DNA from 3 places in the Paenirhizobium cremeum genome. Region 2 is predicted to be linked to each of the others. Evidence: riboswitches for the same ligand, from Rfam matches in the RefSeq annotation. Region 2 holds a riboswitch; each other region holds the start of a gene.
The links. Region 2 has a riboswitch for cobalamin ahead of ACLBKR_RS04145 (ABC transporter ATP-binding protein). Riboswitches for the same ligand answer to the same signal wherever they lie in the genome.
Positions count from the first base shown of each region.

Region 1 (7,387 bases), 170 kb from region 2:
ATCCGCCACGCCCGCGATCTCGGTTTCCCGATCGATGCGATCCGGGAACTTCTGGCCTTGAGCCGCCATCCCGACGAACCCTGTGAGCGCGCCGACGATATTGCCCGCGAGCAGCTGATCGAGGTGCGCGAAAAGATCGCCCGCCTCAGGAAGCTGGAGGACGAACTGGAGCGTATTGCCTCCCATTGCGGGGCCCACAGCGTCGGCGACTGCTATGTCATCCGCGCGCTCTCCGACCACGGTCTTTGCAACCACGAACATTGAGGAACAGGCCATGCCCGTAATCAGGCAGGAGGATGCGCCGCTTGACCAGGATGACGGCAAGGGGCCGAACGGCGAACTCGGCCCCTACAGCGCGAGGCTGCTCAGCGATGCCGGCGGACTGACCCAGTTCGGCGCCTTCATCGAGACGCTTCCGCCCGGCTCCCGCTCGTCGCGCAAGCACTGGCATGAGCGCGAGGACGAATTCGTCTTCGTTCTTTCCGGAACCGTGACCCTGCACGAGGGGGACGTGATCGCCGAAATGCAGCCCGGCGACAGTGCGACCTTCAAGGCAGGCGTTGCCGCCGGTCATTGTCTGGAAAATCGCTCGGACGGCCCGGTCAGCTATCTCGTGGTCGGGACGCGCTCGCCCGACGAGGTGGTGCATTATTCAGATGAGGATCTGAAACTCACCAAGATCGGCTTCGTCAAGCATTGGACCGATCGGGCGGGCAATCCGATCGTCCGGTAATTCCTCCGGATCAGGCCGATACCGAGCGGAAAAAGCCGATCGAGCGGGATATGGCGTGCGGCAGGGCGGTGGTGTGATCGCCCTCGATCCGGCTAGCCTGGATCGGAAGTCCGGCCGCCTTCGCCCGCTTTTCCATCAGTCTGGCGCCCTGGTTGAGATGCGGCTCCTTGGTGCCGTGCATCAGGTAGGTGGGACATTTGAGGCTCTGCGCATAGCAGAGCGCGGTGCGGACCTCGAACTCGTGGATATCGCTGTCGTCGAAGCGGATATCCTCCGGATAACGCCGGAAGAAACGGAAGGCATTGGGATTGCCGGAAATCGGCACGGCGGCGCGGAACCGGTTCGATGCCATGGCCGACAGCATGGCGAGCGTGCCGCCGATGCTGTGGCCGGCAAGGAACAGTCGCTCTCCGTCCACACCCGGCAGGCCGGCGAGATGCTCGCCCGCCGCCAGAACGTCGCTCACCTCGTTGTAGAAACCGGAAAAGGCGCCGGCCTGCCCGTTTTCGCCCCGGACCGTCGGCATCATCACCACATAGCCCGAGTCGATATAGGGCCTCATCAGCGTCCAGTGACCGGCGCCCATGGCATTGCCGCCATGCAGGAAAAGAACCGCCGGACGGAGCTTGTGCGAGGGCTGGTGTTTCGAAACCCACGCCGCAAGCTGCAGGTTGCCGTTGCGGCCGGATCTGTAGAAGATCCGCTCGGCATTGGCGGGTGGATCGAGCGGTTCGTATTTGTCCGGCGCCGGCCCCCTGGTCAAAAGATGGGTATGGAAGGTCTGGCGCTCCCGCGCGTAGTCGCGGCCGATCAGCGGCGGGTTGACCGGCGTGTCCATGGCGCCGGCGATTTCGGGCAGCAGCATCGCGCCGAGAAGGCCGCCGAGAACGGCCCGGCGCGAGACCGGTTTTTCGAAGCTTCTGTCAGACGTCATGACCGCGATCCGGAAGATCCAAGCCCAATCATTCTCGCGCGCTTTTCGGCAAAGGCAAGGCACGATGTCGTTATGCGCCCGCAGGAATCCTCTGTCATGGGCCCGCAGGTTTCGCCCGTTGACAATCGATTGAAATGGGTGCATTCCATGCGTCCATGATCGACGCACGCGCACTCATCTCCTGCACGTATTTTTGGGCCTACCGGTAACCGGCGGCCCGACAGATCATCTTGTCAACAGGCCGCCGTCAGGCGGCCTTGTTGTTTTCAGCAGCTTCCCCTGATGGCGGTAACCGAAAAAGGGAAGCGAACATGACTGAAGATACCGATATCACCCTCCCACGGCCCCCGGTCGTCATCATCCGCGCGGCGAAACGTCAGGACCTGCCGGCGCTCAATGAAATGATCGCGGCACTCGCCGCCCATCATGGCGACGCCTCGGCCATGACGCCGGAAAAGCTGGAGCGCGATCTCTTCGGCCCCATGCCCTGGATTTCCGCCCTTGTCGCCGATAGCGGCGAAGGCCTGATCGGCTACGCCATCCTCGTGCCGCTCTACAAGGCCCAGGAAGCCAAGCGCGGCATGGACCTGCATCACCTCTATGTCCGTGACGGCCAGCGCGGCAACGGCATCGGCCAGCATCTGGTCGCGCGTGCGAAGGAGATGGCGCGCCAGTCCGGCTGCGACTACCTTTCCGTCAGCGCCGCCACCGGCAATTTCGCGGCCCATCGCTTCTACGAGCACATGGATTTCGTTCCGCGTCCGGTGACGGGCATGCGCTACATGCAGGCCTTGTCCTGAGCATCGTTCTTAAAACAGAGACGTTTTCCGGAGGAAAACCGAATGCCCCGCATCATTGTTGCCTTGCAGAATGACTTCGCCGATTGGGAACCCGCGCTCCTGATGGCCGCCGCGCGCTACTATCTCGACTGCGAGGTGCTCACAGCCTCGCCGGATGGCAGGCCGGTGACCTCAATGGGTGGTCTGAAGGTGACGCCCGACATGAGCTTTGCCGAAATCGATCCGGCCGGTTCCGATGCGCTCATCATTCCCGGCGGCTATGCCTGGGAGAAGGGGAAGGCCTTCGATTTTTCCGAACTGGCGAAGGGCTTCCATGCGAAGGGCAGGGTTGTCGGCGGTATTTGCGCGGCTGCAAGCGCGCTCGCTGCGACCGGCGTTCTGGACGAGGTTGCCCATACCGGCAATTCGCTTGCCTCGCATAGCAGATATCCCGGCTATCGCGGCGCCGGGCGGTATATCGACCGGCCGCAGGCCGTCTCCGACGGCGGTATCGTGACGGCGCCCGGCAATTCTCCGGTGACCTTTACCGCGGAAGTGCTGAAGGCGCTCGGGCTCTGGGTGCCTGAGGCCGAGAGCGAAATCACGGCATTTTCCGCTGAACATCGCTGACGTCGGGAATATCCGAGACCGCCTCCAGCGCACGGCGAATGTCGCGGCTGGTGAGGCTGAAGGTGTTGCCTGCGGGTTTCCCGCGTTTCAGCTTGCGGTCGGCGGCCAGGAGAAAGGCCGGATGATGCCGGCCGAACCAGTCCATGCAGTCCCGAGGCAAGGGTGAGGTCTTCCCGGTCAGGCTGCGGAAGGCGAGACGGTGCACGAAACCGCGGCAGGCAGAGCCTTCATGCAGAAAGACCAGCGCATCGATATCGATGCGCCAGTCGAATTCGGGGCAGGGACCGCCTGCCATATCGGGTCAGGCTTCGAAGCGGCGGCGGAAGTGACCGCTCAAGGCGCCGAGCAACGACCAGAACAGGAGACTGGTCAGCGTTGCCACCACGACGAAACGATGCGACATCGCTTCCGGCGCAAGCGCCTGCTCGCCTTCCGGCGGCACGGGTGCGCCGATGACATGCGGCAGCGCGATCAGCACGATCGCCAGAGCCGCGGCCCATGGCCTGCGCTGGAAGAACAAGAGGGCAAGGCCGGCCGCCGTCGATGCCGCGGTGCCGATCCACCAGACTTGACGCTCGAAGAGCGGTGCGGCCGGTGTGCCCGGAAGCTCCGGATGAAGGCCGAAACCCGGCGCCAGCATGAACGCGACGAAGCCGCAAAGACCCCAGATCAGGCCGCGCCGCCAGTCGCTTTCCGTGCCGGAAATCTGCATCAGGCCGTTCAGAACCAGGGCGAAGCCGATGGCCGTCAGCACATTGGCGACGAAGGTGTAGGCATTGCGCTCGAAGCCGTCGGCGGGTGCCCAGGCATCCGCGTCGTGATGATGGTCGTCCGCCTGCGTGGCCGCGGCTGCGGTGTTGCCGTGGTCATGGCCTTCCTCGGCCGCGCCGGCGGCGTGGCTGTGACCGTCTGCGGCGCCGCCGGTCTCGAAGACCTCTGCGGCCAGGATAAGCGGGGTCGTACCGAGAAACTGCGCAAGCGTCACGGCGGTCCCGACGATCAGCCCGACCAGCACCGAAGTGAAGACGAGCGAACGAAAAACTGACATGGAATCCCCCTCAAGGCATGTCGCGCAAAAGCGCGTCGCGGTTTTGCGGCGGTGACATGCGATAAAACAAAGACTGAAAGCGCGTGGAGCGAACCTAAAAGATCGCGATGCGGCTCAGTGGCAGGGGAAGGCGTTGGCGTGACGGGCATCATGCGCGGCATTGTGCACCACCTCCATCGGCGAGAAGCCGACGAAACCGACGATGAAGAGGCCGAAGAAGACGCTGAGAAGTGCCGGCGCGAAGCGGCTGACGCTGGACGAAGCGGATGAAGTGATGGTGGTCGCGGACATGTTTCCCTCCGAACGATGACGATGATGCCCGACGATCGAAGGGTGGAAAACGGGGCGAGGGTCGGTCGGAAAGATTGTCCGGAGACCATGCCCTGTCTTCCGGACACCCCGTCCGGCAGGCGACAACAGGCGATGGCAGGTCTCCTGGCTTGCGGGTCATGACCCCTGAACTGCCTTCCCGGATTGCTCCAGTGGCCTTGTCGTTCAGGCGTTCGCCGCTCACAGTTGCGGGGGCAGCCACGAATCGAGCCCCGTCAGGGTCGTCCCTATCGTGTTCCCTATTAATCCCCGAAGCGCCGCTTCTGGGGAACCATCGCCGCCAGTATCGGGGGCATGGGCTGCCGTGTCAATCGCGAGGCATGTTTCGCCCGTGAAAAAGGGTGGGACGGTCCCGTCGTCGTCAGTGCCGGAGCGGCGGATTCTCCGACCACTTCTGCAGCGTCGTCTTGATGAGGATGAGCGCCGCCCGATGGGCGTCGTCACGCTCCCGCGGATCGACGATCGCCGAGAGTCGCTTTTCGAATGCGGTCACGGTCTCGTTGACCCAGCGATGCAGGGCCGGATCGGGATAGCTGTCGAGCAGCGAGCGCAAAGCGCTTTCCATCCGCCGTCTTTCGATGCTCATGTTGCCTCCGATCATGTGACGCGGGTCACTCTGTCCGGCGAGGCTTGCGCGATGCTGGAGTTCGCGGTGGCATGGGCCCGCTGGTTTGTGCCCGGTCGCTCGAGCCGATGCGCAATGATCGAGTATGATCGGGCGCTCTACAGGCAGCGCAACCGCATCGAGCGCATGTTTGGTCGTCTCAAGATCGACCGGGCCATTGCCACCCGCAATGACCGGCTGGCCAACGGCTTCCTCGGCCGGTCCATCTCGCCACCGCCGGATACCGGCTCAAATGTGTCCCTCGCGCCTTAGCTTGCATCGTATCGGACACGAGCGTCCCGGATGTTCTCCAGATTGCTGCTCGCCCACCTTACGAGAGCCATCACCGGTGCAAGAAGCGTTCGTCCGACCTCTGTCAATTCATAGTCCACGCGCGGTGGGATAGTGGGAAACAATGTCCGCTTCACCAAGCCGTCACGTTCCAGTCCGCGCAAGTTGATCGTCAGCATGCGTTGCGAGATGCCGTCGATCCGACGCCGCAATTCATTGAACCGGACCGGTCCATCCTTGAGCGTTGCGATGATGTAAAGCGTCCACTTGTCGCCCACGAGATCGAGGATTTCTCGAACCATCCGACAGTCGTCACCTTGGGTGGGGGCAGGAAAATCAGTGATACTGAGTGTCATCGGAGTGCCTTCTTGCGCGAGCCTTAGTGGTCATCTTAATAGTGTTGGTAACAAGAATTTACCACCCTGTCCCCATCGGAGCAACCATGGCCAACATCCTCCTCGTTATCTCGAGCCCTCGTAGCCCCGAGAGCCTGTCCACCCGCTTCGCGGCTGAGATCGCCGAAGGCTTGAAGGTTCGCCTGGGCGGCACCCTTTTCACTCGCGATCTCGCGGCCAACCCACTGCCGCATATCGCGCAGGCCTATATTCAGGGCCGCGTCGCGGCCCCCGAGGCGCGCACGCCCGCGCAGGTTAAGGCGGTCGACCTTGCCCAAGAGCTCGTCGACGAGGTGAAGGTCGCTGACGTGATCGTCCTGGGTTCGGGCATGATTAATTTCGGTCTGTCGTCGCAGTTGAAGGCCTGGTTCGATCACGTCACTTGGCCGCGCGTGACCTTTGGTTATAACGAAGCCGGCAGGCCGCAGGGATTGCTGACCGGCAAGAAGGTCTATGTCGTCACGGCCGCAGGCGGCGTCTTCTCTGAAGGCGACTGGGCCCCCTTTGATTTCCAGACCGACTATCTGCGCCACCTCCTGGGCTTCATCGGTCTGACCGAAATCGAAATCGTCCGTGTGGAAGGCACTGTCTTCGGGCCCGAGGCGGCCAAGGCCGCCATCGCCGCCACCGAAGCCCAGGTTCGCGAGGTCTTGGAAAAGGCCGCCTGACGGTGGGTCGGACGACTGCTCAGGCTGTCAGCGCAAACATGCATGTCTACAGCCAGAGCAGTTGGCCCTCAGGTCAAAAAACACGAGGAAGATGAGATGAAGATTGCTCTCTTTGGAGGGACCGGACCAACCGGAAGACACATTATCGAAGAGGCGCTCCGGCAAGGATATGAGCTGTCCGTCTACACGCGGGACGCCGGAAAGCTCGCGGCCTTCGATGGCAAGATCGAAGTCGTCGTCGGCGACCTCAACAATCGCGAAGCGATCAAGGCATGCGTGACGGGCGCAGATGCAGTCATCAGCGCGCTCGGCCCCAACAGTCTGAAATCGCGTGACAAGCGGCCGATCATGCGCGGCGTTGGCACGATCATCTCTGTCATGGAAGAGCTGAACGTCCGTCGCCTCATTCAAATCTCGACCGCCGCCTATCGTGATCCGAAGGACGGTTTCGACGTCAGGTCGCAAGCATTCGTCATGCTGTTCAAGCTGATCGTTCGCAACGCCTATGACGACATCAAGGCGACCGCTGAACTGGTGAGCAACTCACGTCTCGATTGGACGCTGGTTCGGATTCCCAACCTCAAGGACGGGTCCGCAACAGGCAAAGTGGACGTCGGCTGGTACGGCAAGACGAAGCTCGGCATGAAGCTGTCCCGCGGGAACCTTGCGAAATTCCTGGTCGATCAGGTCACGGCCGGAGAGTTCGTGCGCGCTGCGCCGGGGATAGCCGACCGAGGCTGACGGCAGATAGCTCATCAGGCTTGTTTGACGGACACGCGCGTTGCGACTGCCGCCGGCGCAGCACTCGATCCGGCATGGCGCCCGTAACTTCCCAAACCCGCATCGAGAGAGAGGATAAATCTATGCCATCCGAGGGATTTACGACGGCCGATGTGCCGGACCAGTCAGGCAAGTGCTTCATCGTCACGGGAGCCAGTACGGGCATAGGTTTCGAAGTGGCGAGCGCGCTGGCGG
Region 1 is NZ_CP180217.1:673,332-680,718, forward strand. Features, by position in the region: gene ACLBKR_RS03170 (MerR family transcriptional regulator) at 1-264, shown strand, start outside; gene ACLBKR_RS03175 (cupin domain-containing protein) at 275-733, shown strand; gene ACLBKR_RS03180 (alpha/beta hydrolase family protein) at 744-1,667, opposite strand; gene ACLBKR_RS03185 (GNAT family N-acetyltransferase) at 1,898-2,467, shown strand; gene ACLBKR_RS03190 (DJ-1/PfpI family protein) at 2,510-3,076, shown strand; gene ACLBKR_RS03195 (hypothetical protein) at 3,048-3,371, opposite strand; gene ACLBKR_RS03200 (CbtA family protein) at 3,378-4,124, opposite strand; gene ACLBKR_RS03205 (CbtB domain-containing protein) at 4,239-4,415, opposite strand; cobalamin riboswitch at 4,532-4,745, opposite strand; gene ACLBKR_RS03210 (hypothetical protein) at 4,816-5,040, opposite strand; gene ACLBKR_RS03215 (transposase) at 5,155-5,331, shown strand; gene ACLBKR_RS03220 (winged helix-turn-helix transcriptional regulator) at 5,328-5,705, opposite strand; gene ACLBKR_RS03225 (NAD(P)H-dependent oxidoreductase) at 5,792-6,412, shown strand; gene ACLBKR_RS03230 (SDR family oxidoreductase) at 6,509-7,153, shown strand; partial or broken gene ACLBKR_RS03235 (SDR family NAD(P)-dependent oxidoreductase) at 7,276-7,387, shown strand, end outside.
Region 1: linked by a shared signal. The riboswitch ahead of ACLBKR_RS03205 (CbtB domain-containing protein) and the one ahead of ACLBKR_RS04145 (ABC transporter ATP-binding protein) in region 2 are both predicted to bind cobalamin.

Region 2 (7,387 bases):
ATCTCGTTTCCGGCGACCGCGAGACGGTGCATGCGGCGGGCATCTCCGCCCGCGGCCGCACGGTGTCCGAAGAGGACGTCGATGTCGAGGACTTCGAGGACTACGTGGTCGACTGGCCGCTGAGGGTGGGAGAGGGCGGCCGCTGAACGCCGCTGCCGCCGGGTGATGCGCTATCCGGCAGACCGGTTGCCGCGCATCAGGCCGATGAAGAAGATGCCGCCGGCAAGGCCGGTGATGATGCCGATCGGCATGTCCTGGGGCGGAATGATGATGCGCGCGGCGATGTCGGCGACCACCAGCAGGATCGCCCCGGCGAGCGCCGACAAAGGCAGCACCCGCCGGTAATCGCCGCCCACGACCCCGCGCACGATATGCGGCACCATCAGCCCGACGAAGGAGATGATGCCGGAAAACGCGACGGCGGCGCCGGTCAAAAGGGCGCAAACGACGAAGGTCGCCAGCCGGAAGCGGCCGGCGTTGAGGCCGAGCGTCGTCGCACTCTCGTCGCCGAGCGTCATGGCGTTGAAGTTGCGGGCGTTGAGGAAGATGTAGAGGCCGCATCCGAAAAGGGCCGCCAGCGGGTAGGGCAGGTGCGACCACTGGGCAAGGCCCAGCCCGCCCAGCATCCAGAAGACCACGGTATGGGTGGCGCGGGGATCGCCGAGCAGGATCGCGAGGCTTCCGAGCGAGGAGATCACGAAGGAGATCGCCACGCCGGAAAGGATCAGCCGGCCCGCATCGGCGGAATGCGTGAAGCGCGCCGTGGCGATCACCAGCGCCGTGCTGCCGAGAGCCCCCGCGAAAGCGAAGAGCGGCACCGTCACCGCCCCGAGGATCATGCCGGTATGCAGCATGGCGACGATGGCGCCGAGGGCCGCCCCTGAGGATATGCCGAGCAGATGCGGATCGGCGAGCGTATTGCGCGTCACCGATTGCAGCGCGGCGCCGACGAGCGCCAGGCTCGCGCCGATCGTCGCGCCGAGGATGACCCGCGGCGCCCTGACTTCCCAGACGATGTTGTCGCGGCCCGCCGACCAGCTTGCCTCTATTCCCTCGATCCCGAGATGGCTGGCGACGACCTTCCAGACGACATCGAGCGGAATGCCCGTGGAGCCGACGCTGACGCCGAACAGCATGGTGCCGCCAAGGGCGAGCGCCAGGCCGGCGATCAGCAGCGGCATGGCGTGGATCAGTGCGTGGCGCGGACCGCGGACGAAATTCCGATGACTCATCAGTTGCTCTTCGGATGGAAGGCGGTGGCAAGCGCCTTCACCGCCTCGATATTGCGCGGGCCGGGCGTGGCCTGGGCATAGGGCAGGATCACGAAACGGTTGTTCTTCACCGCCGGAATATCCTTGAAGGCTGGGTTCCGGCGCATGAAATCGATCTTCTCCGCTGCGCTGACCGCGCCGTAATCGACAATCAGCACGATATCGGGATTGCGCTCGATGACCGGCTCCCAGCCGACCTCCGTCCAGCTCGTTTCGACATCCTCCATGATGTTCCTGCCGCCGGCCGCCTCGATGAGCGCCGTCGGCATGGCGAAGCGGCCGGCGGTGAACGGCTTTTCCTCGCCGGAATCGTAGACGAACACCTTCGGCGCCTCGCCCGCGCCGGCGACGGTCGCCGTCGCCGCCGCAATCTCCCGCTTGTAGCCGTCGACCAGCGCGGCCGCCTTTTCCTCGACGCCGAAGATGCGCCCGATGTTGAGGATGTCGTTGTACATGTCGTCCATGGACGACTTGTCCTTCTTCATGATGTGGATGCAGCTTTCGGTCAGTTCATAGACCTTGATGCCGAGGGGTAAGAGCGTGTCCGGGGTGAGCTCTCCCCCGACCTTGAGGCCGTAGTTCCAGCCGGCGAAGAGGAAGTCGGCGTCGGCTGCGAGCAGCACTTCCTTGGTCGGCCGCTGCGGCGCCAGTTCCGGCAGGCTGCCGAGGCGCTCCTTCAGCGCGGCGTCCATCTTGTACCATCCGGAAATGCCGGAATAGCCCGCCATGTTGCCGGTGAGGCCGAGCGCCAGCATCATCTCCGTCAGGTTGATGTCCTGCGAGACCGCGCGCTTCGGCGCCGCCTCGAAGGTGACGTCGCGATTGCAGCTTTTGACCGTGACGGGAAAGCCGGATGCTGCCGCCATGGAGGCGGCAAGGCTGAAGGTGGCGGCAAGAAGAAGGGCTAGGCGCATCAGATACTCCCCTGAACATGCGTTTCGAGATGAAAGGAAAAGCGGGGACGGCCGGTCGCCGGATTGCGGTCGATCACGGTTTCCACGGAAAAGGTTTCGCGAATGGCATCGGGCGTCAGGACGCCGGCGGCGGGACCGCAGTCGACCTGTCGTCCGTCGCGCAGCACCAGAACCCGGTCGGCATGGGCCGAGGCGAGGGCGAGGTCATGCAGCGATACGATGACGGTCGTCGGAAGCGCCGACAGCAGGGCGAGCACCTCGAGCTGGTGGCGAATGTCGAGATGATTGGTCGGCTCGTCGAGGATCAAAAGGTCCGGCTTCTGCACCAGCGCCTTGGCGATCAGCACGCGCTGCTTTTCCCCGCCGGACAGCGAGGTGAAGGACCGGTGCGCCAGATCGGCAAGGTTCAGGAGGTCGAGCGCCGCGCCGATGGCGAGACGGGTCTCCCTGCGGTCAGCTTTTCCGGCATGGGGCGCAAGGCCGAGTTCGACCACCTCGGCGACCGTCAGCCCGAAATCGCCGGCCGGCTCCTGCAGGACCGTCGCCACGCGCCGGGCGACATTGCGAAGCGGCATCCGCCAGATATCCGCGCCGTCCAGCGAGATACGCCCCGCAAGCGGCCGATGAAAGCGGTAGAGGCAGCGCAGCAGGCTGGACTTGCCCGCGCCATTCGGGCCGACGATGGCGAGCATTTCGCCGGCGGAAACGGAAAAGCCGATATCCCGGACGATCGGCGCACGCCGCGAGGGCCCCCACGCGAGATCCTCCACGAGGAGCGCGGCGGGACTAGCTCCGTGAAGATAGGGTGAAAGCTCCATCGCAAGCCTCCGCGAACGCACGGGGGCTCAAGCGAGAATCAGTCGGGCAAAGATCGGAAGAGAAATCTACAATCGCCATCGTCATTCCCCCAGGCACACCCCGGCCAGGTTTCGTTGATCGTCGACGGCAGGTCTCCTGACTCACGGGTCAAAGCGCCTTCGCACCTTCCCAGCCTTTCGGGCCAGTGGCGCATGTTGCGAAGGAACTCGCCGTTCACAGTTGCGGGGGCAGCCACGGATTTGCGCCCTGATGGGTACGTCGCACCGTGTTCCCTTTTAATCCCCTGAAAGCGTATGCCGTTGGGGGAACCTTCAACGACCGGCATGTAACTTTGTAACGGCCATGAAGTCAACTGCCGATATCAGGTTTGTAAGGCTTCGGGCGCGAAGGGGCCTCCTTCCGCCAAAAGCACAAGCGACAAACAACGTCCAATCGCCGATCCCCTCCCGTGTCGGGAGGGGCATCCCTGATGTGGTCCTCGGGTGCTTCCTTGATCGGGCGGGGATATCGCAGCGGATTTCAGGCGGTGCGGCCGGTGGATGCGCCGTTTCGCTCGAGGCGCTGTGCGATCAGGTGGTCGAGGGAAAAGAGGCCCGGCCCGCGGGCGATGACCACGAGCAGGCAGGCGGCCCAGGTGCCGTGGGTCGGCCAGGCGTCCGGATAGACGAAGATTTCGATCACCAGCGTCATGCCGAGCAGCGCCAGGGCGGAGAGACGGCTGGCAAGTCCCAAGACCAGCAGGACCGGAAAGAGATGTTCGGCAAACGCGGCCATGTGGGCGGCAAGCCATGGGCTGAGCAGCGGCAGCCTGTATTCGTTCTCGAACAGATAGATCGCATTTTCCGAGACGCGCCAGCCGTCGAGCTTTGTCTGGCCCGACTGCCAGAAGACGCCGGCAATCGAAAGCCGTGCGACCAGGGCGATGAAGCCGTTCGGAATGCGTTCGAGCATTGCTATGCCGGAGAGCGCTCTGTGCAGGAGCGGCTGGCCCTGCGCCGGGGCCATGGTCATCGGATGTGGCATGGGTTTTCCTCCCTGATCGTGATGTCGATGAATGCGCCGCTGGCCAGGAGTGTGGCGAGAGCGGCCGCAAGGTTGAAGGCGTCCGTCTCCCGGACGGCGAGGTCGGCGGCTTCCGCCAGCGAAAGGCCCCGGACGAGCGCGTCGAAGAAGGCGGCGGCGCCGGGCGGCAGACGATGAACTTCGACGGTCATCGCCGGACGCGCGATGAGGGCGTCCTCGCCCGCCCAGTCGTCGACCGGCGCAAGCTCCGCCTCGCCGGCATTCATCGCCCAGATGGTGACGGCGGGATGGGCGAAGCGCAGGACGGCGAGGGACGGATGCGGCGTGAAGGTGAGATCCGCCAGCCGTTCGGCAGGCACCTGCGCCAGCGTTTCCGCCGCCAGCGGCACGGCATCGGCTGCATGATAGGCGTGCCCGCGGGCGATCTCCAGCCGGATGACGTCGGGCAGGTAGGGCAGGCCCGCCGCCGGCGCGAAGGTCGAGACGAAATCGGCGAAGCCATCGCCATAGTGCATGAGCAGCGGAGAGCGAGGCGGATGCGCGGCGATATATGCCGCGGCCATGGCGGCGAAGAAATCGGGTCCGACGATTGCCTCGCTCGCTGGAAAACGCGACGCAAGCGCCGCAGTGAGCCCGGCGCGCACATTGTTGCGATAGATGGAAAAGCGCCGTTCCGGCCGCGCGCCGGTCCATGCGCGCAGCCCGGCGGGAACGGGACTTGTCCAGTCGGCAAGGGCTTCGGCGAAGCGCGCCTGTGTCGTTGCGGTCATGGCGGCCTCACGCGGCATGGCCGCGGCGCGCACGGCCGAGCACGGCTTCGGCGGCCTGCGCCTCGGCAAGCAATATCGGCCATTCCGGCACGTCGTTATCCCACTCAATCAGGGTGGCGACCGGGCCGGTGCGCGACAGGACGGTTTCGTAGAGCGCCCAGACCGGGTCCTTGACCGGTGTGTCGTGCGAATCGACGAGCAGCGGTGCGCCGGCATCGTCCAGAGTCTCGGAATGGCCGCTCAGATGGATTTCCCGCACATGCGCTAGCGGGAAGCCGGCGAGATAGGCGCAAGGGTCGAGATTGTGATTGGTCGAGGCGACGAAGACGTTGTTCACGTCGAGCAGCAGGCCGCAGCCCGTGCGCCGGGCGATCTCCGACAGGAATTCGGTTTCGGCAAGCGTGCTTTCCTCGAAGAGCAGATAGGTCGCCGGATTTTCCAGGAGCATCTGCCGGCCGAGACGCTCCTGCACCATGTCGATGTGTTCGACGACCTGGCGCAGCGTCTCGTCGGTATAGGGAAGCGGCAAGAGGTCGTTCAGGAAGACCTCGCCATGGCTCGACCAGGCGAGATGTTCGGAAAAGCTGTCCGGTTCGTAGCGGTCGCAGAGGGTTTTCAGCCGGGCGATGTGCTCGCTGTCCAATGGCTGCATTGCGCCGATCGACAGACCGACACCGTGGATGGAAAGCGCGTAGTCGGCCCTGATGCGGGCCAGCCTGGCATGTGGCGGGCCGCCCGCGCCCATGTAGTTTTCCGCATGCACCTCGAAGAAGCCGACGGGCTGGCGTGCCGCATCGATCTCCGCGAAATGCTCGGGCTTGAAGCCGACGCCGGCTGAGGCGGGCAGCAGGGAAGATTTCATCGCAGGTTCTCCGGGTTTCCGTCGGTGCCGCGGCGCGGTTTTGCCCGCGCCGCGTTGGTTTTCCTGTGTCAGACCGGTGCCGGGCCCTGCATCAGCGAGCCGTTGCCATCGGGCGTCTTGATGGTTGTGCAGGTGCCGGCCGGCACCAGCTTCCAGGCATTCTTCTGATAGTCGATCTTCGAGGTGCCGGCGCAGGTGGTGCCGGGGCCGGCGGCGCAGTCGTTCTGCCCCTTGAGGGCCACGCCGTAGCACTTCTCCTTCTGTGCCTCCTGCGCGGAAGCGCCAAGGTTGCCGGCGAGCACGAGGGCGGTGGCAAGCGACGTGGCCAGCGCGGTGCAGCGTCTGTTCATGGTGATGTCCTTTTTCGATGATGAAGGCAGAGGGTGGAAATCAGGCCGGCGTGAGCGAGCCGTGGCCGCCGCCCGGCACCATCATCGTCGTGCATGTGCCGGCGGGAACGAGCTTGAAGGACTGCTTGTCGTAGTCCATCGTCGCCTTGCCGGCGCAGTCGTGCTTGCCGGCGGCGCAATCGTTCTGTCCCTTCATCGCGACGCCGTAGCATTTTTCCTTGGCGGCATCCTCTGCGAGGGCCGGCGCGGCGAGGGAGGCGAGTGCGGAAGCAAGCGAGCCGGCAAGCGCCAGAGTGACAAAGCCGTTTTTCATCGTTAGTTCTCCTCATGTGGCAAGCCCTGATTGGCTTGGACATCGGGAGCTACGCAGCCGCCGGGGAAAACATTACGCGGGGTTTTCGCTTTCTTTGGCCGTCGTAATGGCGCAGTGAAGCGTTGTCTTGCGAAATAAATGCTGAAAATCAATGTGTTGACGAGCCGAAAAATTCGTCTCGATCGCTGCGGTAACAAAAACGTGTAGGCCGACGTAGAGGGTATAGTGAAGCAGTTGGAACGGGAAGCGCAGTGGGCCGAATGGATGCGCGGAGCGCTGGATGGCGACGCGGCGGCCTATGACCGTTTCCTGCGCGCGGTGACGCCGCATCTGCGCGCCATGGCCAGAAGGCGCTGCGAGCAGTTTGGCGCGCCTGCCGGCGAGGCCGAGGATATCGTTCAGGAGGTCCTGATCGCCGTGCATCTGAAGCGCGGCAGCTGGGACCCGGGCCGGCCCATCGGTCCATGGCTTTCGACGATCGTGCGCAACAAGCTGATCGACAGCCTGAGGCGGCGCGGGCGCCGCATCGACGTGCCGCTCGAGGACGTGATGGCGACGCTGGAAGCGGAAGAGGGCGCGGATGTCGCCGACAGGCTGGACGCCGAGACCGTTCTCACGCGGCTGAAGGAGCCGCAACGGGACATCGTGCGTTCGATTTCGCTGGAGGGCGCCGGCGTGAAGGAAACCGCCGAGCGGCTGAAGATGAGCGAAGGTGCGGTCCGGGTGGCGCTGCACCGGGCATTGAAGACGCTGTCCGCCCTTTACCGGAGTGAAGCATGAAGACGGACGAACTGATCAGGCTGCTTGCGGAAGACGCGCCGGTGCGCATGCGCCTCGGCCGGATGCTGGTCCCGGCGCTCGTCTTCGGCATACTGGCTTCGGCGGGGCTTTTGCTTTCGACGGTCGGGCTGCGCGTCGATCTCGCAACGGCGATCGAGACGGCGCGTGTCGCCTTCAAGATCGGTGCGACGCTGCTGCTTGCCGTTCTCGCCTGCGTGGTCGTCGCCCGGATCGGCCAGCCCGGCCTCGCCGTCCGTTCCCAGGCTCTCTTGCTCCTTGTGCCGG
Region 2 is NZ_CP180217.1:846,663-854,049, forward strand. Features, by position in the region: gene ACLBKR_RS04130 (YcgN family cysteine cluster protein) at 1-146, shown strand, start outside; gene ACLBKR_RS04135 (FecCD family ABC transporter permease) at 171-1,232, opposite strand; gene ACLBKR_RS04140 (ABC transporter substrate-binding protein) at 1,232-2,185, opposite strand; gene ACLBKR_RS04145 (ABC transporter ATP-binding protein) at 2,185-3,003, opposite strand; cobalamin riboswitch at 3,112-3,332, opposite strand; gene ACLBKR_RS04150 (DoxX family protein) at 3,524-4,027, opposite strand; gene ACLBKR_RS04155 (DNA-binding domain-containing protein) at 4,012-4,797, opposite strand; gene ACLBKR_RS04160 (DUF692 domain-containing protein) at 4,805-5,659, opposite strand; gene ACLBKR_RS04165 (DUF2282 domain-containing protein) at 5,728-6,009, opposite strand; gene ACLBKR_RS04170 (DUF2282 domain-containing protein) at 6,050-6,322, opposite strand; gene ACLBKR_RS04175 (sigma-70 family RNA polymerase sigma factor) at 6,548-7,102, shown strand; gene ACLBKR_RS04180 (DUF1109 domain-containing protein) at 7,099-7,387, shown strand, end outside.

Region 3 (7,387 bases), 1.1 Mb from region 2:
ATTCGCTGCAGATGATCGTGAGGATGGCCAGCAGCAGCGAATTCGCGACCGGCAAGAGAGCGCTTGCAACCTGCTGCCTGCCCACCTGAACAGCAGCGCCATTCCTGGCGGTCTTTGGCGAAACCGCCGGCTCTGAGCCAATCTCGACCACTTTGCTCTCCAGCTATTACGTCACGTTATCCAAACTTCACATAGCTGTCACATAACCGTCATGAATGCCAGATGAACTGACCGTTCAGGCGGTTTGTTCCCACAGGATGCGTTTGGCGCCGATCCATTCCCAAGATCGGCGTTCCGGATTGACGGCCGCATTGCGATTGTCACCGTCACGCGCTACACCTGCCGCATGAGCGATACAACCATTCGACCCGACATCCTGCGCATTGCGATTGCCCAACTCGATCCGACGGTCGGCGATGTCGCCGGCAATCTGGCAAAGGCGCGGGAGGCCCGTGCCGAGGCGGCCGCGCAAGGAGCCGACCTCCTGTTGCTGACCGAGTTGTTCATTTCCGGTTATCCGCCGGAAGACCTCGTGCTTAAGCCAGCCTTTCTCAAGGCGTGCCTGCATGCCGTAGAGCAGCTTGCCGCCGATACTGCGGATGGCGGGCCGGGCGTGATCGTCGGTTTTCCGCGACAGGGGGAGAAGGGCCGGCATAATTCGGCGGCAGTTCTCGACGGCGGCAGGATTCTCGGTCTTCGCGACAAGATCGACCTGCCCAACTACGGCGAGTTCGACGAGAAGCGGGTTTTCGTCGAGGGCGATATGCCGGGGCCGGTGAATTTCCGCGGGGTGCGGCTTGGAATCCCGATCTGCGAGGAGATCTGGAACGATCTTGGCATCTGCGAGACGCTGGCGGAGACGGGGGCTGAGATCCTGCTGGTGCCCAATGGTTCCCCCTATTATCGCGGCAAGGTGGACGTGCGCCATCAGGTAGCGCTGCGTCAGGTGATCGAAAGCGGACTGCCGCTGATCTTCGCCAACCAGGTCGGCGGGCAGGACGAACTGGTCTTCGACGGTGCGAGCTTCGCCTTTAACGCCGACAAGTCCCTGGCTTTCCAGATGAGCCAGTTCGAACCGACCTTGACCGTCACCACCTGGAAGCGGTCTGCCGATGGCTGGCGCTGCAGCGACGGGCCGATGTCGCATATTCCGGAGAAGGAAGAGGCAGACTATCGCGCCTGCATGCTGGGCTTCCGCGACTACGTCAACAAGAACGGCTTCAAGAGCGTCGTGCTCGGCCTTTCCGGCGGTATCGACTCGGCGCTCTGTGCGGCAATCGCGGTCGATGCGCTGGGCGAGGAGAGGGTGCGCACGGTGATGCTGCCTTATCGTTATACCTCGCAGGAATCGTTCACGGATGCGGAGGCCTGCGCAAAGGCGCTCGGCTGCCACTATGACATCGTGCCGATCGCAGAACCCGTCGAAGGTTTCCTGTCTGCGCTGTCGGACATGTTCGAGGGAACGGACAGTGGTATCACCGAGGAAAACCTACAGAGCCGTGCCCGCGGCACGATCCTGATGGCGATCTCCAACAAGTTCGGTTCGATGGTGGTGACCACAGGCAACAAGTCGGAGATGTCGGTCGGCTATGCCACGCTTTACGGCGACATGAACGGCGGGTTCAATCCGATCAAGGACCTCTACAAGATGCAGGTCTACGCTCTTTCCGGCTGGCGCAACGCCCATGTGCCGCCGGGCGGGCTTGGACCGTCGGGAGAGGTCATTCCTGCCAATATCCTGTCCAAGGCGCCGTCTGCGGAGCTTCGGCCGAACCAGACAGACCAGGATTCGCTGCCGCCTTATCCGGTGCTGGACGACATTCTCGAATGCCTCGTCGAAAAGGAGATGGGGGTCGAGGATATCGTGGCCCGCGGCCATGACGTCGCGACGGTGCACCGGGTGGAGCATCTGCTCTATCTCGCCGAATACAAGCGGCGACAGTCGGCCCCCGGCGTGAAGATCACCAAGAAGAACTTCGGCCGCGACCGGCGCTATCCGATCACCAACCGTTTCCGGGACCGCTGACGGCACGTCGGCGGCCTGGCTGGAGGGGACATGCGAAGCTCGCTCGAGATCTTCAATATCCGAACGCGCCGCCATCGCATCGTCTGGCAGACGGATCGGCTCATCGAGGCCCCGAACTGGTCGCCCGACGGCAGCTATCTGCTCATCAACAGCGACGGCCTGCTCTATCGACTGCCGCCCGACGGCAGCGAGGAGCCGCGGCAGATCGATACCGGCTTCGCGACCCGCTGCAACAACGATCACGGCATTTCGCCGGACGGCCGTTTCATCATGCTGTGCGACAAGGTCGAACATGGCAAAACGTGCATGTACATACTGCCGGCCGGAGGCGGGACGCCGGTGCAGGTGACGGAGAACCTGCCGTCCTACTGGCACGGATGGTCGCCGGATGGGCGTTTCGTCAGCTATTGCGGCATCCGCGACCAGATCTTCGACATCTACACTATCTCGATCGAAGGCGGCGAGGAGAGGCGTCTGACCTTCGGCGAAGGGCGTAATGACGGTCCCGACTGGTCTGCCGACGGGGCGTGGATCTATTTCAACTCCAGCCGCACGGGCCTGATGCAGATCTGGCGGGTCAGTCCGGACGGGCGTGACCTGCAGCAGTTGACCGACGACAATTTCGGCAACTGGTTTCCGCATCCCTCGCCGAAGGGGGACAAGGTCGTGCTGCTCTCCTACGATCCCGATGTCTTCGATCATCCGCGCGATCTTTCCGTCCGCCTTCGCCTGATGGACATGGATGGCGGCAACCTTGAGACGCTGTTCGAGCTCTTCGGCGGTCAGGGTACGATCAATGTGCCGAACTGGTCGCCCGACGGAGACGAGTTCGCCTATGTCCGCTACTTTCCCGCAACCGCCTGAAACCGTGTCGCAAACGACTGCTTGCATGGCTGCCTGCTTGCTGTAGAACCGTTTGTGTCAGGTGCCCGCGGACTGCCGCGGGAGAATCGGGAAGCCGGTGGAATTCCGGCACGTGCCCAACGCTGTGAGGTGGATGCTCAGCCGCTGGACCCCTTCGGGTCCGGACCACTGGCCGAAAGGCCGGGAAGGTCGCGCGGAGCAGATGAAGCCCAGTCAGAAGACCGGCCTGGCGGGATAGACTCGCCCTGCGTGGACGGCAGGCGGTTGCAGGCATTGTTGGGGATATGACGATGCGCAACGACGAACCGAACGATCATCTCGTAACGGCAGGCGCCTTTTCCGCCGAGGAGCGGGAGGCTGTATATCGTGCCATTCGCAGCCGCCGCGACGTACGCGACCAGTTCCTGCCGGAGCCCTTGCCGGACGAACTTGTCTGGCGCCTGCTGCAGGCGGCGCATGACGCGCCCTCGGTCGGTTTCATGCAGCCCTGGAATTTCCTGGTGGTGCGTGATGCGGCCCGGCGGGAAGCCGTCTGGCAGGCATTTTGCCGGGCCAATGGCGAGGCGGCGGCGATGTTTTCCGGAAAACAGCGCGAGACCTATCAGGCGCTGAAGCTCGAAGGTATTCGCAAGGCGCCGGTCGGCATCTGCGTGACCTGTGATCCGACCCGGGGCGGCCCGGTTATCCTGGGGCGGACACACAACCCGCAGATGGACAGCTATTCGACGGTCTGTGCCGTTCAGAACCTTTGGCTTGCGGCCCGCGCCGAAGGCGTCGGTGTCGGCTGGGTCAGCATCTTCCATCAGGCCGACCTCAAATCCATCCTCTCGATCCCCGATCATGTCGAGGTCATCGGTTGGTTCTGTCTCGGTTATGTCGACAGGCTGTTCGATCAGCCTGAATTGGCGGTGAGAGGCTGGAGGCAGAGGATTCCGCTGGAAGAGTTGGTGTTCGAGGAGGAATGGGGCGCTCGCCGCGACGGCGCCGCGAGCGGCTGACGCGGTCGTCGTGCAACGGGCGACTTGCTGGTGCGTTTCCAGCGAAAACGGAGTCACCTCAATATCTTATCCGTTTGTTTTCAAGCTGTTCCGGAAGAAGGGCAAGTGCCGCTCTTGGCGGCATCGCTCTATTGCTGCGGCTGCGGTCCCGGCGCTGCCGGATGCCTCAGGTCGATCTTGCCCTGGTCGGGGGCAAGGAAGGCGGGGCCGACGCGGCGGATCCTGCTGTTTTCCGGATCATAGGGGCGTTCGGCCGGTGCCGAGGACGCCTGTTGCGAGGGGGCGGTTACAGGGTCCCGAGGCTTTATCTCGATGATCGACGAATTGTCGTCCGGAATGGTCCCTGCGGCTCCGTTTGCCCGCATCTTTTCGTAATAGGCCGAGAGATTGCAGCCGCAGGCCGCCTTTTCGCCGCTCGGGCGGTTCAGATAGGAAAACGCGGTCGGCAATTCCCGATAGGGTTTGCCTGTTTCGGCCGAGACCATGTCGGAACTCTCACCTGAAAGCATCGAATGATAGTAGAGCTCCGTTTCCACCCCCGGACACATCTGCTGGCAGGTATCGGCGTCCCGTCGGAAGTTCATCGGGGAGGTGTTGGACGAAATCGGGAAGAAACCGCCGTCGCAGGTGCGGACGCAGAGCGTGCGGAGGTTTCCCATGCCGGTGGCGCTCTCAAGCGCGGCGGCCATCCGGTCATCCGTTCCGTCTGACGACGTAGGTTCCGCACGCTCCTGCGGTTCTTCGTTGCAGCCGTTCGCATCAAGGGCGGCAAGAATGCGTGCCCTGGTTGCCTCGTCGGGGCCGCTGTTGCGCAGAGCTTCCAGCTTGCCGGCGAGATCGCGCTTGTTCTCTTCCATCCTGGCAAGGGCCGTTGACAGGTCCGAGCAGTCATTGCCGCCGTCGGAGCGGATGACCACGATCGCCGAGGTGTCGCAGTGCAGGCGGCGCATGTCCTGCCGGGTCTTGCGGATCTCGATATTCTGTCGGGCTATCGCACTGGAATAACGGCGGAATTCGCTGCTGTTGGCGATGATCCGGCTGCCCGAGGCGAGTCCTTCCCGCAGTCTCTCGCAGACGTCCGAGGCCTGGGTGGCAAGCGGCTGACAGGCCAGAAAGGCGGCGAATGCCAGCAGAAATCGTTTCTTGCCGCGCTGCAAATCGTGTCCCCGGTCAGCTCTGTTCCACTTCGGCTCATATCCGATGAGCCTATAGGTAATCTGACCATAATTAGCGAGTGACGAAGTGCCAACCGGGAACACTTATTTGTGTTAACGGGCCTTGTATCTGCGCCCGGGCCGTGCGTCAGGCCGCACGCGCGCGGTCGAGCGCATAGGCTTCCTCAAGAACGCGACCGTCGATGGCGGCGATGGCCTTCATGCCAGCCAGCATCTCCGTATCGATTTCCCATCCGACCGCAACGGCGAAGACCGAACCGATCCTCTGTGGCTCGCCGATGCGTTCGCCCGGGCATCCCATGCGCCGGAACATGCGTTCGAGGAAGACGTCCGTGACCGTGACGATGTGCGAGATGCTGGAAGCAAGGCAAAGTTCGCCCACCCCGCACATCAGTTCGGCGGCGGCCACCGTCACCTGGTTGGATGCTCGGTCCTGGGAAATTTCCGGCTCGATGCAGAAACGGCTGGATTCCCAGACCGAGGCGCTGCGGATCTCGGGTTCCCCGCCCAGAAGAATGGGAAAGGTGTCGTCCAGCATATTGGGGCCGAGGGTGGGCAGCAGCCGCAGCGAGCCGCGCAGGCGGCCCTCGGGCGAATAGGAGAGAACGTAGACCGGGTTGGCGTCGTCATAGTGGTCGATCTCCCAGTCGCCCTTCACAGAGACGTCCCATTTCAGCAGATCGTGGAAGACCCGCTTGCGCAGGGTGTGCATCTCGGCGATCTCGGCCGAATGGCTTTCGCGGTTTGCGGCGGTAATAATCCTAATCATGGCGCTTTCCTTCCATAGTTGGAGAGGAAAAAATGCCGTACCGCCTAGGAATTTAAACTGTCGGTAGTGACAGTGCAAAATTATGCAATTCTTGATTATTATTGCGGCCCCTGACTACGGGCTATGGGACGCTAGCTGTCCTTCGAGCCGGTAATCAGCCCGCGCCAGACGGCTTCCGCCACGGCCTGGGTATTGGTGGCGACGTTCAGTTTTCTTCGGGCATTGGACATGAAGAACCGCACGGTGCGCTCCGAAATGCCGAGGATCATCGCGGTTTCCCAATAACTCTTGCCGGCTGCCGCCCAGGTCAACGCTTCGCGTTCGCGGGTCGTCAGCTGGTATTGTCGCCGGCCGGTCATCGAGCGGGGTGTCTGGCCATCGACGAGAGTGGCGTGGAAACGGGTCGCGAGGTCATGCAGGAAAGGATCGTTGTGGCGCCTGAAGCGTGCCCATTCCGTTTCCGGCATGTCCGCATTGACGGCCAGAAGGGCCGAGCGTCCCTCTCTTGCCACCAGAGGATAGACGGCCCCGCGCGGTGCGATGGCAAGCTCGGCGACAAGCTGCTGGAATGTTTCGAGACCAACGGTGTGCGTGGCGATCCAGGACCAGTCGAGCACCCCTATCGCGCCGAAGGCCTCCTGAACCGGTGGGCGGGTGATCCCTGCGGGCAGGGCGTTGACGGCGCGAACCGCAGCCGGCGCGAAAGTGTGGTGCAACCGGTGAAGCCTGGCCCCGGCCGGGGTTATGGACGCTTCGGCGTAGAGCAGATTGGCAAGGCCAAAGACCTTCTGCATCCTCTTGAAAAACTGTTGCGGTCGAACGCCCTTTTCACTCTCTAGCCAGTCCAGCAGGTCGAAATAGCCGCCCTGGTTCGTCATTCTGAAACCCTGAAATTACGTGGGTCGAGATTGGGCGGAGGGGTGGCCGTTGTCCAGCCGAATTTTAGGGGGCATTCATGGTGGGCAGCCGTGACCCGCGATCCCCGCCGCCGGGCGGCGGGGATATCATCATCTGCTTGTTCAAGGGCTTGTCTCAGCCGGGCTGTGACGCCTCGACCACGGCGAGTGCTGCCATGTTGACGACACCGCGCGAGGTGACCGAAGACGAGAGGATGTGAGCCGGAAGTGCCGCGCCGAGAAGGATCGGGCCGACATGCAGGGCATCCATCATCGTGCGCACGATACCGAGCGAGATGTTTGCTGCATCGAGATTGGGGAAGACCAGCAGGTTCGCTTCGCCGGTCAGCGTGCTGTTCGGCATGGCCCGCTTGCGCAGGCTTTCCGACAGCGCCGAACCGCCCTGCATTTCGCCGTCGACTTCCAGTTCCGGCGCCTGCTCGCGGATGAGCTTCAGGGCGTCGCGCATCTTGCGGGCGCTTTCGGAATCGCGTGAACCGAAATTGGAATGGGTGACGAGGGCTGCCCGTGGCGTGATGCCGAAGCGGCGGATTTCCTGTGCCGCGAGGATCGTCATTTCGGCGATTTCCGCGGCCGAGGGATTATAGGTCACGAAGGTGTCGGTGAAGAAGATCGCGCCGCGCTGGGAGATCAGCAGG
Region 3 is NZ_CP180217.1:1,933,301-1,940,687, reverse strand. Features, by position in the region: gene ACLBKR_RS09715 (NAD+ synthase) at 347-2,026, shown strand; gene ACLBKR_RS09710 (TolB family protein) at 2,057-2,890, shown strand; cobalamin riboswitch at 2,933-3,135, shown strand; gene bluB (5,6-dimethylbenzimidazole synthase) at 3,181-3,888, shown strand; gene ACLBKR_RS09700 (DUF2865 domain-containing protein) at 4,017-5,045, opposite strand; gene ACLBKR_RS09695 (acyl-homoserine-lactone synthase) at 5,191-5,832, opposite strand; gene ACLBKR_RS09690 (helix-turn-helix domain-containing protein) at 5,964-6,710, opposite strand; gene ACLBKR_RS09685 (NADP-dependent malic enzyme) at 6,865-7,387, opposite strand, start outside.
Region 3: linked by a shared signal. The riboswitch ahead of bluB (5,6-dimethylbenzimidazole synthase) and the one ahead of ACLBKR_RS04145 (ABC transporter ATP-binding protein) in region 2 are both predicted to bind cobalamin.